Regions from separate parts of the Bacillus sp. FSL K6-3431 genome, predicted to be linked through region 2. Evidence: riboswitches for the same ligand, from Rfam matches in the RefSeq annotation. Region 2 holds a riboswitch; the other holds the start of a gene.
What was found. A riboswitch is a leader RNA that binds a small molecule or an ion and turns the genes downstream of it on or off. The one in region 2 is predicted to bind preQ1.

Region 1: another riboswitch for preQ1. It lies ahead of queC (7-cyano-7-deazaguanine synthase QueC); the one in region 2 lies ahead of MHB53_RS22625 (QueT transporter family protein).

The regions. Positions count from the first base shown of each region.
Region 1 covers NZ_JBBOCT010000001.1:4,547,381-4,556,753, forward strand. Annotated here, with positions in the region: gene MHB53_RS21825 (amidase) at 175-1,671, shown strand; gene brnQ (branched-chain amino acid transport system II carrier protein) at 1,863-3,185, shown strand; gene MHB53_RS21835 (GNAT family N-acetyltransferase) at 3,207-4,382, shown strand; PreQ1 riboswitch class I at 4,460-4,502, shown strand; gene queC (7-cyano-7-deazaguanine synthase QueC) at 4,555-5,235, shown strand; gene queD (6-carboxytetrahydropterin synthase QueD) at 5,222-5,704, shown strand; gene queE (7-carboxy-7-deazaguanine synthase QueE) at 5,697-6,425, shown strand; gene MHB53_RS21855 (PepSY domain-containing protein) at 6,609-6,917, opposite strand; gene MHB53_RS21860 (GNAT family N-acetyltransferase) at 7,159-8,043, shown strand; gene MHB53_RS21865 (ABC transporter ATP-binding protein) at 8,083-8,865, shown strand; gene MHB53_RS21870 (ABC transporter permease) at 9,164-9,373, shown strand, end outside.
Region 2 covers NZ_JBBOCT010000001.1:4,768,903-4,778,275, reverse strand. Annotated here, with positions in the region: gene MHB53_RS22640 (sigma-70 family RNA polymerase sigma factor) at 14-553, shown strand; gene MHB53_RS22635 (DUF4179 domain-containing protein) at 534-1,943, shown strand; gene MHB53_RS22630 (hypothetical protein) at 2,053-2,274, shown strand; PreQ1 riboswitch class I at 2,378-2,422, shown strand; gene MHB53_RS22625 (QueT transporter family protein) at 2,431-2,913, shown strand; gene MHB53_RS22620 (aldo/keto reductase) at 2,982-3,965, opposite strand; gene MHB53_RS22615 (hypothetical protein) at 4,221-4,607, opposite strand; gene MHB53_RS22610 (MATE family efflux transporter) at 5,447-6,793, opposite strand; gene MHB53_RS22605 (VOC family protein) at 6,911-7,288, opposite strand; gene MHB53_RS22600 (SDR family oxidoreductase) at 7,663-8,508, opposite strand; gene uxuA (mannonate dehydratase) at 8,484-9,373, opposite strand, start outside.

The sequences.
Region 1 (9,373 bases), 220 kb from region 2:
CCGCATATTCGGTTAACAAGGCATATTCTCTCTGAAAATCAAAGATCTGCCCTCCCACCGTGTTAATACATTAACGCAGTGGGAGGGCAGATACCTTTTTACTTCTGAATACTTTGTTCACTCCGCTATCAATGATAGAGTATAGATTATAATAATATTTAATGAGGTGAACAAATGAAACTACATACATATTTGCAATTGGATGCTACTGATATGACTAAGCTAATTCAAAGGAAAGAAGTCCAGCCAAGTGAATTAATTGAATTGAGCTTTGAACAATTGGAAAAGGTAAATCCGACCTTAAACGCAGTTACTCATTCTCGAAAAGAAAAAGTATTAGAAGAAGCAAAGCAATTTAACGTGGATAATCGCCCGTTTGCGGGGGTTCCTTTTTTATTGAAAAATATATCACAATCATTGAAGGATGAGCCAATTACTTCTGGATCTAGATTATTTCAATCAGTGATATCGGATCATGATTCACATCTCGTTTCAAAGATACGCGAGGCTGGTTTTTTATTCACGGGTCATACCAATGCACCTGAGTTTGGATTGAAAAATATAACGGAACCAGTGCTTTATGGACCTTCGAGAAATCCTTGGAACGCGGATTATTCACCAGGTGGCTCAAGTGGCGGAGCAGCTGCAGCGATTGCTTCAGGTATTGTTCCGATGGCGGGTGCAAGTGATGGTGGGGGATCGATCCGTATCCCAGCATCTTTTTCTAGTTTATTTGGCCTTAAACCTACAAGAGGACGTACACCAGTAGGTCCAGGGGTTGGTCGTCAGTGGCAAGGTGCTTCCATCGATTTTGTTCTCAGTCGAAGTGTGCGGGATAGTGCGGCCATGCTTGATGCTCTCCAAGTCATACAACAAGCGGCGGCATTTCAGACACCGTTACTGACTGGTAGTTCGATAAAGACGTTGAATGAATCATTTCAAAAGCCTTTAAAGATTGCATTTACAACAAAGTCACCTGTTGGAACACGGGTTTCTGAAGAGGCAGAATTTGCGGTTAATAAAATAGTGACATGGTTGGAAAACGAAGGTCACATAGTTGTGGAACAGGAAAATGGAGTAGATGGTACTCAATTAATGAAGGATTATTTTCTTATGAATAGTGGAGAAATTTCTACATTAATCGAACAATTAGAACGAGCAATTGGAAGGTCAATTACAGCGGATGATGTTGAAATTGAGACATGGCTGCTTAATGAAGCTGGGAAATCAGTGTCCGCTTCCCAGTTTTCAGCTAGTCTTGCTTCATGGGATATTGCTGCGGCAAAAATGGCTACACTTCATGAAACATACGATTTCTACATTACACCGGCGACGGCATTTACAGCTCCGAAAATTGGCGAATTAACACATACCGTAATGGAACAAGAACAACTGCGTGAGCAGATGAGAATGGCTGTAGGAAGTGAGCAACAGCAATCCTTAATATGGGACATGTTTTTACCGAGTTTAACGTATACGCCATTTACTCAACTTGCAAATTTGACAGGACAACCTGCTATTTCTGTTCCAGTACATTTATCAAAAGAAGGTCTCCCGCTAGGCGTTCAAGTAATGGCACAGAAAGGGGAAGAAAGACGCCTGTTGCAGCTAGCCGCTCAACTTGAACAGACTAGTTTATGGGTTGGAATGAAAGGCAATCCACTGTTATGAGTATCATTGTAGTGTAAATAGTTTAGGAGAGGATATTCAAAAATTCACCAAATGATAACCGGCGAAAATTTTACTCGAAAATAAAAAGAAGATAATTTGTCATGACTTTTCGCTAATATACGACAACTTTTCTGTGAATATGTTTATAATGGAAGGCATGCTTATCAAAATTATATTTAGGAGTCTTCACTATGAATTATTCACAGAAACTATCAATTAAGAAAAATATAACAGTAGGACTGATGTTGTTCGCATTATTTCTCGGGGCAGGAAATATTATATTTCCCCCTGAACTTGGTCAGATGGCAGGAGAAAATATAATCATTTCGATGATTGGCTTTCTCATTACTGGCGTCGGTCTCCCGTTGTTAGCTGTTATTGCTATTGCAAAGTCAGGTAGTGACTTTGAGTTAATCGCGAGTCGAGTACATCCTCTCTTTGGCATTATTTTCACAATTATTGTTTATTTATCGATTGGTCCATTTTTCGGTATCCCACGTACAGCAACCGTTTCTTATGAAATCGGGATCGTACCATTTTTGCCGGAAATATTACAGAATTCGAGATGGACGCTTGCGGTGTTTACCATTCTGTTTTTCGTTATCACCGTTCTATTTGCGTTAAATCCAACAAAGCTTGTTGACCGAGTTGGTAAAATCCTAACACCAGTTCTACTTATTGTCATTGGATTACTTGCCTTAAAAAGCTTTATCACACCGATGGGGGAAATAGGTGCTCCACTTGGCTCGTATGTAGACAATGCCTTTTTTGAAAGTTTCGTTCAAGGGTATTTGACGATGGATGTCATCGCAGCACTTGCGTTTGGTATTGTTGTTATCAATGCTTTACATAATGAAGGGGTAAGAGAGAGTAAATCACTTGTAAAAGCAACAATAATTGCAGGTGCCATCGCAGCAGCCGGGTTATCGCTCGTTTATATTTCGCTTGGATATATTGGGGCAACAAGTATGGAAGTAGTCGGATTACAGGAAAACGGAGGAGCAATTTTATCAATTGCTTCGAAGGTACTCTATGGACAGTCTGGAACAATGATACTTGCAGTTACGATTATTTTTGCTTGTTTGACAACATCAATTGGCCTTGTTTCTGCATGCTCGCAATATTTCGGTAAGCTAATGCCGAAAATACCCTATAAGTTGTATGTTTTCATTTTTGCCGGATTTAGTATGTTCGTAGCTAATGTTGGACTTACAAAGTTAATCGAGATCTCCGTTCCAATATTGCTGATCGTGTATCCATTAGCGATTGTTCTGATGTTGATGTCATTTATTGATCATTTATTTGGTCGTGAGCCAATTGTTTATTCACTTGCACTAATTGGGACTGTCATTGTTAGTATTTTTGATGGACTGAAAGCTGCCGATATTAACATCCCTATCGTTGAAAATATCTTATCCTTTTTACCACTATATGAACAAGGGATTGGTTGGCTGGTACCCGCAATAGTCGGTGCATTTCTAGGTATTCTTATTCATAAGCTAAAGAAAAAATAGTTGAAATCGGAGGACATCCCTATGAAAGAATTGAAAAGGTTGGGAGAAGGCGATTATGAGGAAGCAGTAGCATTATCTCAGTTTGCATTTCAATACAAGCTATCTGATGAAGAGCGCGAGAAGAAGGTGGAGGAATTTAGAAATCAGGTCATTTGGGGGCATATAGTCGAAGGGAAATTGGCCGCCAAATTGCATCTTTTTCCTTTCACTTGCTATATAAACGGCGAATCATTTGACGTCGGGGGCGTTTGCTCCGTTGCTACATGGCCAGAATATCGGCGTCAAGGAAGCATTAGGGCACTAATGCAGCAATCACTTCAGTATATGAGAGAAATTGGACAAACGGTTTCTTATCTCCATCCCTTCTCCGTAGCCTTTTATCGGAAATTCGGTTGGGAATTGACGTTTTCGAATCGTAATTATAAGATTCCAATTAATCATTTAAAAAGGAATTGGGCTGGGAAGGGATTAGTGAGACGTATTGATGCTGACATACCTTTACTGCATACCATTTATACGGATTATGCAAGAAAATATAATGGGATGCTCGGTCGGGACGAAAATTGGTGGGAACAGCGTGTATTAAAGGATCAGCCACAAATAGCGGTTGCATATAATGAGGCAGGCAATCCTGGAGGGTACATTATTTATCATGTGAAAGATCAGCTGATGACTGTAAAGGAAATGGTTTCTACCTCTTTAAATGAATGGAAGCTTTTATATCAATTTATCGCAAATCATGATTCGATGGCGGAAAATGTTACGATCACTGTACCAGAAAATGATCATCTTCCTTTTATACTAGATGAACCAAGGTTTGAACAAATGAATATTCCTTTTTGTATGGCACGAATTGTAGATGTACTACCTTTTTTGAAAAAATATCCTTTCCATATCGAAGAAGGAAATGCAACGGAATCTATTATTCTACAGGTTGATGATGAGTTCCTACCTGAAAATGAAGGAGTTTACGAGATAAAACTGGAAAATGGTATGATGGATGTATGTATGCTGAAGGATTTTAGAGGTGAAACAGGCATACATTGTAGCATCCAAGCATTAACGGCCATGTTTTTAGGATATAAACGCCCGTCGACACTCCATAATTTAGGTATGCTCAGTGGTGAAAAGGAAGAAATAGAGCGATTTGAAACAATGATTCCATCTAGACAAACGTATATGATCGACTTTTTCTAATATATGTTGTAGGAATGTGGGTAACCAAAAATATTAACTTATGATAAGATGATAGAGAGAAAAATATATCCGTCTTTACGGAAGAGGTTCTAGCTACCCTCTCTAAAAAACTAAGGAAAAACAGTACCGTTTTCTTAGGTGCTGTTTTTTTCTGTGAAAAAGGAGTTATCAGATGAAGAAAAAAGAAAAGGCAATCGTCGTATTTAGTGGAGGTCAGGACAGTACAACATGTTTGTTCTGGGCAATGAAGCGATTTGCAGAAGTAGAAGCAGTTACGTTTGATTACAATCAAAGGCATCGTTCAGAAATTGAATGTGCGAAAAAAATTACACGAGAACTTGGGATTAAGCATCATGTTCTTGATATGAACCTTTTACATCAATTAGCACCTAATGCATTGACTCGTGATGAAATTGAGGTTGAAGGTGGAGAGAATGGAGAATTACCTTCCACTTTTGTCCCAGGAAGAAACTTGTTATTTATGTCATTTGCTGGTGTATTAGCACATCAAATCCAAGCTAAAAGTCTTGTTACAGGTGTGAGTGAAACAGACTTTAGCGGCTATCCAGATTGCACCGATATATTTATGAAATCACTCAATGTTACATTAAACCTATCAATGGAAAAAGACTTTGTGATACACACGCCATTAATGTGGCTGAATAAGGAAGAAACATGGGAACTCGCAGATCAATTAGATGCATTTGAGTTTATTAGGGAAAAAACACTGACATGCTATAACGGTGTAATTGCTGATGGTTGTGGTAAGTGTCCTGCTTGTATACTGAGAAAAAAAGGACTTGACGACTACTTGATCAATCGGAAGGAGGTAGATAATAATGTATGGCTTTAGAATTGTCGATAAACTTCAGAAGATGGATGAGGATATTAAACGTGAACAATTAAAGTATCATCATAAAAGAGTGCTAGTAAGTAAAGAATTTACGTTCGATTCCGCACATCATTTGCATTGTTATGAGGGTAAATGTAAAAACCTGCATGGACATACGTACAAAGTGGTATTTGGTATCAGTGGATATGCAGACGATCGTGGCCTAGTCATTGATTTTGGGGATATGAAGGACATTTGGAAATCAGAAATAGAGATTCATCTTGATCATAAATATTTAAATGAATCATTGCCACCAATGAATACGACAGCTGAAAATATCGTTGTGTGGATATATGAGAAAATGAGTGAAGTTTTGCAACAAGGGGATAGACAAAAACAGTATCATGATGTGAGAGTCGAGTTTGTTCGTTTATATGAAACTCCCACAAGCTATGCGGAAGCAAGACGGGAGTGGATGGAAATTGAGTAAGATTCCTGTGATGGAAATATTCGGACCAACCATTCAAGGAGAAGGTATGGTTATCGGCCAGAAGACGATGTTTGTGCGGACTGCCGGTTGTGATTATTCATGTGCATGGTGTGATTCGTCTTTTACATGGGATGGTAGTGCCAAAGATATGATTAAACAAATGGACGCGGAGTCGATTTGGGAAGAATTAAAGTCAATTGGTGGTGACGGTTTTTCCTTTGTTACGATTTCCGGGGGGAATCCTGCCTTATTAAAAAATTTAACTCATTTAGTACAGTTATTGAAAAACAATAACATTAAAACATGTTTAGAAACACAGGGTAGCAAATGGCAGGAATGGTTTCTTGATATAGATGAATTAACAATTTCTCCTAAACCACCTAGTTCAAAAATGTCGACTGATTTTAAGATATTGGATACGATTATAGAGAAGCTAAATCAGCAATCAACTTCACAAAGTATTAGCTTAAAAGTAGTTGTTTTTGATGACGAAGACTTTGCATATGCAAAAAGAGTTCATCAATGCTATCCAATGATTCCTTTCTTTTTACAGGTAGGAAATGACGATTCAAGCACCTCTGATCATGGCAGTCTAGTCTCCAACTTACTAGAAAAGTATGAATGGCTAATAAATAAAGTCATCGCAGATCCGGAAATGAATCATGTAAAGGCGCTTCCTCAATTACATACATATATATGGGGGAATAAGAGAGGCGTATAGCCTAATAAAAAGCTTGTTCAAATTGTCCATATTTTTTATTAGGTGTTATGCACAAAAATACTCTTGCTCCAAGGAACTATCCCTAATCGTTCCTTGGAGCAAGAGATAAAATGAGCCAAATATTAACAGCTTCATATAACAAAGCCTATAATAAATGTAAAAGTGCCTTATCTGATACCATTTTTAATCAAGTTCTATGCTGATTATTTCGCCAGTATTCACATCAACCTCTACTTCATATTTGACGCCTTGTTGTGTTACGATGTCTACTTCATATATTAAAGCTCCCATTTTAGTATCTAGCTCCACTTTAACTATTTGGCCAGGAACTCGTTCTACAGCTATATTCATTGCCTCTTGGATTGTAACTCTGCGCTGCAAATTAATTGGTTGTTGGTGGTATCCTTCTTGGTTATACCAATTAGTAGGTTGTTGGTGATATCCTTGGTTATGCCAATAATGATTTTGATTATACCAATGGTTATTATTCATTAAGCATGCTCCTTTATATATATAATCATAGTCAGTTAATATCATATTCATCTGCCTATGATAGGTGCAAAATTAGGGGAGCAAGCCTTTGTTAAATGATAAAGAGTTAGACAATTCTGAGCATCAATCCCCTAATATGGAATGTTTTCCTTTATAATATAATGAAATACAATTTGAAAAGAAGAAAAGGAATAGTGTGCATGTTAATTAACACATTACTGTATTTTCTTAGGGTGACATAATGAAGAAGCATACAATTATTAGTGATTATTTCCACAACGATCTGTATCGAAAAAGCTTTAATCAATTATCAAAGGATATATTTCAGTTGGATTTAGAATCTTGGTATCAAGCTGGATTTTTTAATGATCGATACATTCCATATTCCTATGTACTAGATGATAAAATTATTGCGAATGCATCGATCAGCTTTTTAGATTTAGTCATTAATCATCAGCAGAAAAAAGCAATTCAAATTGGAACGGTGATGACCGATAAAAAGTATCGTCATCGGGGGTTAGCCAGACTTTTGATGGAGCGGATAATCGCTGATTATGAAGATCAATGTGATATTCTTTATTTATTTGCTAATGATCAAGTTTTACAATTTTATCCGAAATTTGGTTTTAAGAAAATAACTGAAAAGCATTATACAATGGACACAAAAGAAGTTGTCCTCCACAATGCAAAGATTCAAATGTTAAATCCTAATAATGATAGCGACCGATTGATTATTTCCAGACTAATGGAAAATAGGAAGCCAGTTTCGAATCTTTTTGGTGTTGTGAATGATAAGTGGCCACTTTCCGCTTCAACACTCGATTCTTATTGTGATTATTTAGAACGTTATTACCTCGTCGATGATGATGTAATCGTATTAGCCGGCAGAGACGAGGGTGTGTTGAACATCTATGATATCATTAGCCAAAACACTATTAATTTGGATGATGTCATAGAAAAAATGATTACTAAACGAGATCATCAGATTGACTTTCATTTCATCCCAGAATTGAAAAAGTACAAGGTAATGAATACGTCAGCATGTTGGGAAGATGATACCTTATTTATAAAATCTAAAGAGCCGATTGATTTTGATGTGTTATTTCCTTTAACATCGCACACGTAACATAATACATATTAATTTTTAAGTATCGGGGGGAGTTCGTTGGAGAATGTTCTTTCTTTTAAGGATGTAACATGGCGAAGAGAAGGGCAAGTGATTTTAAGTGAGATCAATTGGAATATACAACATGATGAACATTGGGCAATACTTGGATTAAATGGGTCTGGAAAAACATCTCTACTTAATATTATGACAGGCTATCATTTTCCAACCAAAGGAGATGTTACGGTATTAGGAAATGAATTTGGTAAAACGAATTTACCGGAGTTACGCAAGGAAATTGGCTATGTTAGTAGTTCATTAGATCGTTTTTCTCATATCATGCAATATGAAACAGTAGAAGAACTCGTCGTGAGCGGGAAGTTTGCTTCCTTCGGTCTATATGAGGAAGTGTCTGATACCGATTGGCAAAAGGCGAATTTTTTATTAAGTAGTTTACGGTTAGATTATTTGAAGGGAAAGTCTTTTCAAGTATTGTCCCAAGGTGAAAAAAGAAGGGTACTGATTGCCAGAGCACTGATGAGTGGTCCTAAAATGTTGATTTTAGATGAACCTTGTTCTGGATTGGATATTCTTTCACGCGAGGAAGTTCTAGCTCTAACGAAAGAAATAGTCAAAAGTAAATGTCACTTAATTTATGTTACACACCATATAGAAGAATTAGTAAATGAAATTACACATGTTTTACTTCTTCATAATGGAAAAATAGTGGCAGCTGGGCCGAAGAAAGAAGTTGTAAGAGATGATTTATTATCAGAAACATTTCAGATAGGTGTACAGGTTCGTTGGGAAGAAAATCGACCATGGCTGTCTGTTAGAAAATAGTATGAGTGTAAAATCATAGAAACTATTTGTATTTTCAACTCCCCTTGATCAGGTGAAGCTGACTAAGAGGAGTTTATTTTTTCTAGAAAATGATTCCATTAATGCTTTGGAATATATGTTGGTTTAGTTACAGCTGTTGAAATATATGTCGAACGTTGATATCATAGACTGTCGGGATGTTTAATTTTTATCAATATTAAAGCTTACATGGTAGGAGGTGCACATCATAAGTAAAATCATAGACTATGTTTCTCGTAACAATAACGAAATACTCCAATTCACTTTGGAGCATATCCAGTTGGTTGGAATTGCAACGATTATCGCCATTTTGATTGGTGTTCCTCTCGGTATTTATTTAACTACCAATGAATATTTGGCAGAATCAATTCTTCGCATTGCATCAATTATTATGACAATTCCGAGTCTCGCTTTATTCGGAATGATGATCCCCATTCTATCTCTCATCGGCCAAGGAATAGGATTTTTGCCTGCATTAATTGCACTTGTA
Region 2 (9,373 bases):
AGGAGGTTGAAATATGACTGATATAAAACTTGTAAAGAAAGCCGTCAAAGGAAATGAAAGAGCCTTTGAAACACTGATAACGAACGATAGTGACAAGCTTTATCGAACAGCTTATCTATATGTTCGCAATAAGGACGACGCATTAGATGTGCTTCAAGAAACTACGTATAAAGCTTTCATTTCTATTAAACACTTGAAAAATCCGGAGTATTTCAGCACATGGCTTACTAAAATTCTCATTCGAACAGCTTATGATGTCCTAAAAAAGAAAAAAAGAAATGTTTTAACTGGTGATATATTTTTTGAAAATATTACCGAAAACAAAACAGATAAAATTGAATCTAGGATTGATATAACTAATGCAATATCTACACTAAAGCATGATTATCAATCAGTTATTATTCTTTTTTACTATCATGATTTATCCATTGCCAATATCGCGGAAACGATGGACAAACCAGAGGGGACAATAAAGCCCCATCTTCATCGTGCGAAAATGGAATTAAAAAAAGCGTTGAAAGGAGCGAATTACTATGAACAAGGAATGGCTTGATAAACAGATAAATGAAATTGAAGTGCCAAAGGAAGATGTGAGTTCCGTCATTGCAAAAGCAATATCAAATGGAAAAAAGAGTAAAACCAAAAAAAGGAAGATGAAATCTAGCTTATTTGTTTCAACAGCTGCTGCCTCTCTCTTCCTTGCATCTGGCTTCCTATTTACACCGATATCAAATGTATTAGCGAACGTACCATTGCTAGGTTCCATTTATGAAAACTTTACATCTCCAGTGGGAAATGAACTATATACGAATAACCTAATCACATCACTTAATGAAAAAGCCAGCAATAATGGTGTTGATATTACTATAACAAGTGCCTATTATGATGGGAATGTCATCGGTGTTACATTTAAAACGACCGGGAAAGATCTAACAATCAAACATATCGATGAGGGTAACCGCCCCGTATCGGGATATAGCTACCATTTATTTGATGGATTAGCTAAAAATCAATGGTCATCAAGTAGTACTGATTTAAAGGAGATGGAGGATGGTTTTATTGGGGCAGTCGAATTTTACAATCCAGATAAACAAATTCCCGCCAACTTTACTATCCCTCTCACTTTCACTTCGATGGCCGATATAAAAGGTAATTGGAAGTTCGATGTTCCTGTTAAACAAATTCCTTTTGAAAAAATATCTACCGTTTATGAAACTACATCAAAAGATGGTGATTATACTGTTAACATGAAATCTATTACTAAGGGAAAAGCTACGACAATGTTTGAGTACACTACCATTGTACCAATGCCCGGGGTAGTTGATGAAATAAACATAACTGTTTTTGATGATAACAAGAATAGGCTATCGAAAAACAGCACTGATCTATTAAACATGAATGAATTGAATGGAAAGGTAGAGAAATCGGTAAGAGAACTTTTCACAAGCAAAATTGATGAGAATGCCAATTATTTAATGGTTTATCCTGAAATAAAAAAAGTTGAAAAGGATACAATCAAATCATTGAATAGTCCTACCCCATTCTCGATTGAAAGCGATCGATTTGAATATAAGATAAACGTAAACAACATAGTAACGAACGAGGAAAAATTAACTGTAGATTATACCATTCAAAATATTAGCATGGACGATTTTAAAAAGGATATCATTCAGAACTTCGCCGATTTCATAAAAATAATAAAAACAGATGATATCAAAGTAGATAAGCAAAGTGAACTAATCGATGAAACGCTTGGCTTTACGATTCTCAGCGATCAAGCTAAACGAACGAATGAGAACGAGTTACATTTCCAATCTACTTTTATCATTGAGAACACTGATGATTTTGATTACGCTGATTATTCTCTTATGGTTCCATTTGGTACTTTAAGTTCAAATAATCCAATTAAAATGGAACCAATAAAAATAGATTTAAAACAGTAATAACTTTTTCTCACTTTCCTCTACTGGAAAGTGGTTTTTTTTCGAATTTTTCTATATTCCCACGTATATTTTTCATTATTGGTCCCAACCTACTCAGTAGGAGCTGATAATGATGCCAGATAAAAAACGGGACTTAGGGGCTAATTCTGACCCTCATTTCGACGGCAAGCAAGAAGGAATTATTAATGATTCTATAGGAACAGCTAGTAGCAAAATGGGTATAAGGATAGATATGAATAAAACAAATAATCCATTCCACCTAACCAAAACAAATAATGAAGATATGAAGGAGTTCGAACAACTGACAAGAGGAAAAACAGTAAGTGATTAATTAGCATTTGCACAGGGCTCTCCACTAAATGGAAGGTCCTTTTTTTATGCAAACCATTGACGTAACCACCTAATCTATTATACAATACCTCCTTGGGTCCATATACAACGTGGTTCGTAACCATCCCACGCAAAAAAACTAGGGAGAGATTTTTAAATGAAAATAAAAACACTTGTAATAAACGCTGTAATAGCGGCGTTATATTGTGCGATTTTTGCACTTATCGCACCATTCGGTTTCACTAACATCCAATTTCGTGTTTCTGAGGTGTTTAATCATCTTGTTGTTTTTAATAAAAAGTATATTTTCGGAATTGTGGCTGGCGTGTTTCTAACAAACTTATTTTCACCACTTGGCTGGTTTGATCTAGTATTCGGTGTAAGCCAATCGATTATTGCCTTATCCATTACAATTTTCTCCGCAAGATTCATTAAAAGTATGAGAAATCGGATGATATTTAACACACTCATCTTTACCTTTACGATGTTTATTATTGCGTTTGAATTGAATCTGGCACTTGGGTTTCCTTTTCTGTTCACATGGTTAACTGTCGCAATAGGAGAGTTTATTGTCATGTTAGTCGGTATACCACTGATGATTGCATTGAACAAACGCATCCATTTTGGAAAGCTAATTTAATAAAAAGTGGCCTAGGTTTCTGCTCTTATTATAGCAGCATACTTAGGCCGTTTTGTTTTTATTATAGATTAATAGGGACCTCTAATGAATGATTCTACATTTTCTTGATAAAATCTAGATATTTTATTCATTTCTATATCTGTAAAACTCTTTTCTTTTAATGCTTTTAGATTTTCATCAATTTGCCCGATGTTTCTAAATCCCGGAATAATACAAGATATTTTTTTTTGATCAAGTAGCCAGCGCAATGCAGAGGTTGCCATAGAATCCCTTCCTTTAGCAATCCATGTTAACTGTTCTGAAAGTTCAACCCCTTTTGCAAAGCCAAGACCAGCAAAGGTTTCCCCTACATTAAACGATTCTCCATTCTCATTAAATTTGCGATGATCGTTTTCTTCAAAAATATGATCTTTTGTAAATTTTCCAGTGAGTAAACCGCTAGCAAGTGGCAATCTGACAAGTATACCAACATCTTTTTTATACGCTTCTGGTAAAAGTGCTTCCAATGGTTTTTGACGAAAAATATTAAATATGACTTGTAATGTTTTTACATTATGGTTTTCCAAACAAAGCAAACCTTCCTCGACTGTTTCAACACTTACACCATAATTCTTAATTTTCCCTTCTTCTTGCAGACGATCAAGCACTTCAAATACTGCTCCATCTTTTAAAATATCAGTCGGTGGACAATGAATTTGATATAAATCAAGCGCTTCACGGTTCAAACGTTTCAAACTAGCTTCACAATATGTTCGAACAGCTTCATATGAATAATTTTCCTTAGATAAAATATCACCACTTCTACAAAACTTTGTTGCAATAAATATCTCGTCTTCCTTCCCTTTGGTCACTTTAGCTAACAGCTCTTCACTATGGCCATCACCATACACATCTGCAGTGTCAAAAAAATTAACACCTTGACCTATTGCATAATTCAAAGCTTTCAATGACTCTTGATCATTCGTTTTCCCCCAAGCTCCACCAATCGCCCAAGTACCAAAGCTTACCTCACTCACATTTATACCTGTATTACCTAGTTTTCGATACTTCATGGTTATGCCTCCTGAAATATTTGTATATTTTAATGATAACACTTACATTTTTCTTTATCCGTTGAATAAACAAAGTATTTAAACCTAACAGATCCCAAATCTACATGAAGTCAAAGTTTTAGAAATCCCCCGCGCTAGAGGGCATTTCCACATCAGCATAGATGCATCATGAAATTACTGTCCATTACACTCGGATACAAAAAACCGGCCTAAGTTTCTGCTTTTACTATTACAGCATACTTAGTCCGATTCATATTATTTACTAACGGCTGGAACTTCTTTGTTTAATATTTCAAAGAATTTGATAACTGTAAAATAACTTAATCCTAAATCGCCAAAGCCTTCCTTATACGCGGACACGATATCAACAGCAGAAGTCAACGGTTCCACTTGGTAGACTGAGATAACAATTTGGTTTTGTCTTACAGTTCCCTTTTTTTCAATTAACATTTCACCGCGATCCTGATCTACGTGGGTGATACTCCATCCCTTAAGCTTATTATTAACAACAAACGTTATTCGGTCCAATAGTTTGCGCTTACTTATTTTATAATAACGAGTTTTTAGGTTAGGATCTTTCGCTTTATCGCCTGTCTCCGTACTATTTTTCCAAAGACCAGTCAAGATTCTCACAACAGACATTTATTTATCCCCCCTTTATACGTGATTCATTTTTGTGCTATGTATATATGACCTTATTATATGACTATTTGTTAGTGTCTGTCCATGTTACAGAATAAAAACTTAGTATTTTCGTACACTTTCTTTTATTTAATCATATATTTTCTCTTTGATAGGAATATACAAGATTTCAAAAATACTTTGAACTACCTTTTTGAAGCTGAAACCAAAAACATTAAAAGGAAGGAGCTGTCCGATAAGTAGGAAAATCGTTAAAAAGGCTTTCTGCTGATTTTTCATCTTGCTCTGATTTAGAGAAAAATATCAGTTGATATTGGAGCGGGAGGGGGAGCAATTGACCTTGGGAGTGCCTTTTTCACAGTGAGCGGAAATCAGTAAACGTTCGATTTACCTTAGTCCTGCTCTTTTTGCAGTGAGCGGAAATCAGTAGACGTTCGATTTACCTTAGGCCTGCTCTTTTTGCAGTGAGGGGCAATCGGTAGACGTTCGATTTACCTTAGTTCTGCTCTTTTTGCAGTGAGGGGCAATCGGTAGACGTTCGATTTACCTTAGTGCTGCTTTTTTCGCAGGGAGGGGTCCAATGATCAGGTCGTGCCTTTTTCGCGATGAGTATAAAATTGAGAGGGTCTCCTAAAAAGCCAATTATATGCCTTTTTGGACACCCCCTTCCTTTATTAATAATTGAATCTTTCACCGACATAATCCAAAACCTACATCGAGGAACAAGGAGCTGGATCTTAGCCCACACGATGTGGGTCATATGGACGTTGCCACACGACGTGGCGATCTTAGCCGATATTCCTTTTTCATGTCTAGCTACTGCGCCTCCGCATTTCTGTTCATGTTACAAAGAAGCGTGTTTTTTCTAGCCAGCCTCTTGCTTTCCAACGTCTTAGCATTAGTACTCCCCGTAGCCATTCGTCTGCGATAAAGGCGATCCAGACTCCTAGTAGGCCCATATCAAAGTGTATCCCTAGTATGTATGCTAGTGGAACAGATACACCCCACATTGACATGATTCCTATATACACGGGAAACTTAACGTCACCAGCAGCTCTTAATGAATTAATTAAAACCATATTAAATGCGCGACCTGGCTCGAGTATGATAGAAAGTATAATTAAGATACTTCCAGTTTGAACGATGTCTAAATTGGATGTAAAGATGCCTAAGAGATTCTTTGAAAAAATAGACGCGACGATTGCCATCCCAAAAGCGAGGATAATTGCTTTTCTTAAACTATCCAAACCTCGTTTATACGCTTGCTCCAGTTCTTTAGCACCGATCATATGCCCCACAATAATTTGCGTTCCCTGCGCAATTGCCATTCCAAACAACATTAAAAACATTGTAACGTTTTGTACATAAACTTTTGAAGTAAGTGCTTCTGTTCCTAGCATTGCGATGAAAAAAGTGATGACCATTTGTGATGCGTTGTATGATAAATGCTCTCCAGCAGATGGAACTCCGATTCGTAATAAATTTTGAACATGTGCTTTTGGGACCTTCCATAACATTTGAAATGGAAATTCCCCTTGAACACGTTTAAATAATATAATAATTGCCGCAATGACCCCGATAAACCGACTAACAGCAGTTGAGATAGCGACACCTTCCACACCGAGAACTGGTAAACCAAATGGGCCAAATATAAATAAGTAGTTACCTATTACGTTGATAATATTCATGCCTATCGTCACATACATAATATCTTTTGTGAAACCATAAGAACGTACAATTGCTCCGATGGTCATAATGATCGCTTGAATAAAAGAAAAACCACCAACAATTTTTAAATAGATCCCTGCCTCGTCATAAAGTTCACTCGGTAAGTCCATCACTGCCAAGATTGGTTTATAAAAAATAAAGACCAGTAAACTTAATACCACACCAAAAAGTAAGTTCATTCCGATTGAAACAACCGCAATTTCTTTAGCAGTGCTATTTTTTTTGGCCCCAATACTTTGTGCAATTAAAACAGCTGTACCAGTTGAGATAAAACCAAACATAACTATAACAAGTGATAGTAGTTGATTCGATACACCTACAGCAGCAACTGATTGATCTGAATACTGCGATAACATTAATGTATCGGCATTACCCATTAACATATGAAGAAGCAATTCAATAAAAATTGGCCATGTTAATGCAAATAGCGTTAATTTCTTTTTTGTTACCTTACTCATAAGCTCTTATATCTCCTTTTAAAAAAGGCATCCACATGCCATGTATAAATCAGCTTACTTATACATACTGTTAGATGCCAACGTACTTACTGAACAATCACTGTCTTGTGATATTTACTATCCTAAATTCAACTCTATAATGTTTTGATCTGGGTCTAAACAGAAAATTTGTTTTAAACCACTTTTTGTGCCTGTATTTTCTATCACCGGAACATCGTGATTCCTTAAATAATCCAATGTTTCTTGATAATTCTGCACTTGAAGTGCGATATGACTATCTATTGTATTAATTTCATCACAATTTCTTAGCGTTTTAGAATGGGGGAATACAATTAAATGTATTTGCTGGGTTCCAATTTGATACCAAGCTCCCTCGAAATCGAAATTAGGACGAGGTAATTCTTGAAGCCCTAATATTTCGCCGTAAAATAATTTGCTCTTCTCTAAATTCGTAATCGCTATACTAAGATGATGCAGACCAAGTACTTTTATCAATGGTTTCATCACACCTTTTTTTGTATTTTTCTAACAAAAATCCATCGCTCTATATTATCACATTCATCTAATATAATCCGCAATAAATAGAAGCTTATAGATTAATATTTTTACAGGTCTTTTTTCTCTGCATTTCAGGCGTATTTCTATCCTTTTCATCGTTTCTGCAATCATGGATTTCACATAACAAATAAAATTGCCAAAGGAAGAATCCTTTAGCAATTTTTAGGTAACCTATTTTTTATTTCCCGCTTAACACTAATATCGCAAAAACATACAAACAGTTATCGTAGTAGCACCTGACACCCGTGCATACTGGTGTGTTTCAAGACAATTCAATATTTTTTTACTTTTGGGTATTTGCTGAAGGAAACTCACACACCAGAATAAGCCATAAATCCACCATCAACTGGCACACTGATTCCCGTTACAAATCCACTTGCTTCATCATTAACAAGCCATAATAAAGTGCCAAGCAAATCCTCTGGGTTACCCAGCCTCCTCATTGGAGTATGGGTTATAATTTTTTCTGTACGATCTGTATTTGATCCGTCAGCGTTTTTTAGCATGGCTTTATTTTGTTCAGTGAGAAAAAAGCCGGGTGCAATTGCATTGACACGAATGCCAGATTCCGCCATATGAACAGCAGCCCATTTCGTAAAATTTTCAATCCCGGCTTTAGCTGCACTATATGCCGGCACTTTTGTCATTGGGCTTGGTGCACTCATAGATGAAATGTTAATGATGGTTCCATTATTGCCAACCATTTTTTTCGCAAAAATCTGCGTAGGTATTAACGTACCAATAATATTAAGATTAAAAACAAACTCAAACCCTTCGAGTGTTAAATCAAAGAATGTATTGATGTCCTTATTACTTAAGTCATTTAATTGCAATATCTCATTTGTTGTCATTCCATCACGATGATTCCCACCTGCCGCATTAATTAAGATGTCACATTTTCCGAATTCGTTATATACAGCCTCTTCCGCTACTTTTACATTTTCCATATTTACAACATTGCACTCAACAGCTAGTGACGTTCCACCTTGGCGAATGATTTCATCTGCGACTTTTTTTCCTTTTTCGAAAGTCCGATTTAAAATGGCTACCTTCACACCTTGTCTAGCAAGTTCCTTCGCCATATAACTGCCAAGCACACCTCCTCCACCTGTAACGACTGCGACTTTTCCTTTTAACCGATCGTTGATTGGAAGCATTTTGTTCTCCCTTTCTTTAGGTTTTCTAGGTTGTCCCATATTCCCAATATATACATAATTCCAAGTGCGCGGTCATATAAACCGTATCCTGGACGAGCTTCCTCGTCCCATATCATCCGTCCGTGATCTGGTCGAAAATAGCCGGTAAAACCAGTAGCATGAAGAGCTTTGACGATTTCGACCATTTCAAGTGAACCATCACTATTTAAATGTGATCTTTCTTCAAAATCACCATTTTCATAAAGTTTGATATTTCTAATATGTACAAATGGCACACGATTCATTTCACAAAAATACCTCATTATTTCAGGTATATTATTTTCAGGATTGGCCCCTAATGAACCTGAACATATTGTAAGCCCATTAGATGGACTATCAACGAGTTGAATGATCCTTAGTAGATTTTCTTTATTTGTCACGATCCGCGGTAACCCAAATACTGACCAAGGTGGATCATCTGGATGAATCGCCATTTTTATGCCACATTCTTCTGCAACAGGAATTATCTTCTCTAAGAAGTACTTTAAGTTATTAAATAAATCTTCTTCAGTCACATCTTTATATAATTCAAATAAATCTTTGATTAACTTAAGCCTTTCCGCTTCCCACCCAGGAAGTGAAAAGCCATTTGCCTCTCCTTCCATCTTTCCAAATAAGACAGAAGGATCAACGGTTTCCACTTTAGCTTTTTCATAAGCAAGGACTGTTGAGCCATCAGCCAGAACCTTTGCTAAATCGGATCTAATCCAATCAAAAATAGGCATAAAATTATAACAAATTACCTTTACACCAATTTGCGATAAATTCCGAATTGTATCTATATAATTTTCGATATAATAATCACGAGTAGGTAGGCCTAACTTAA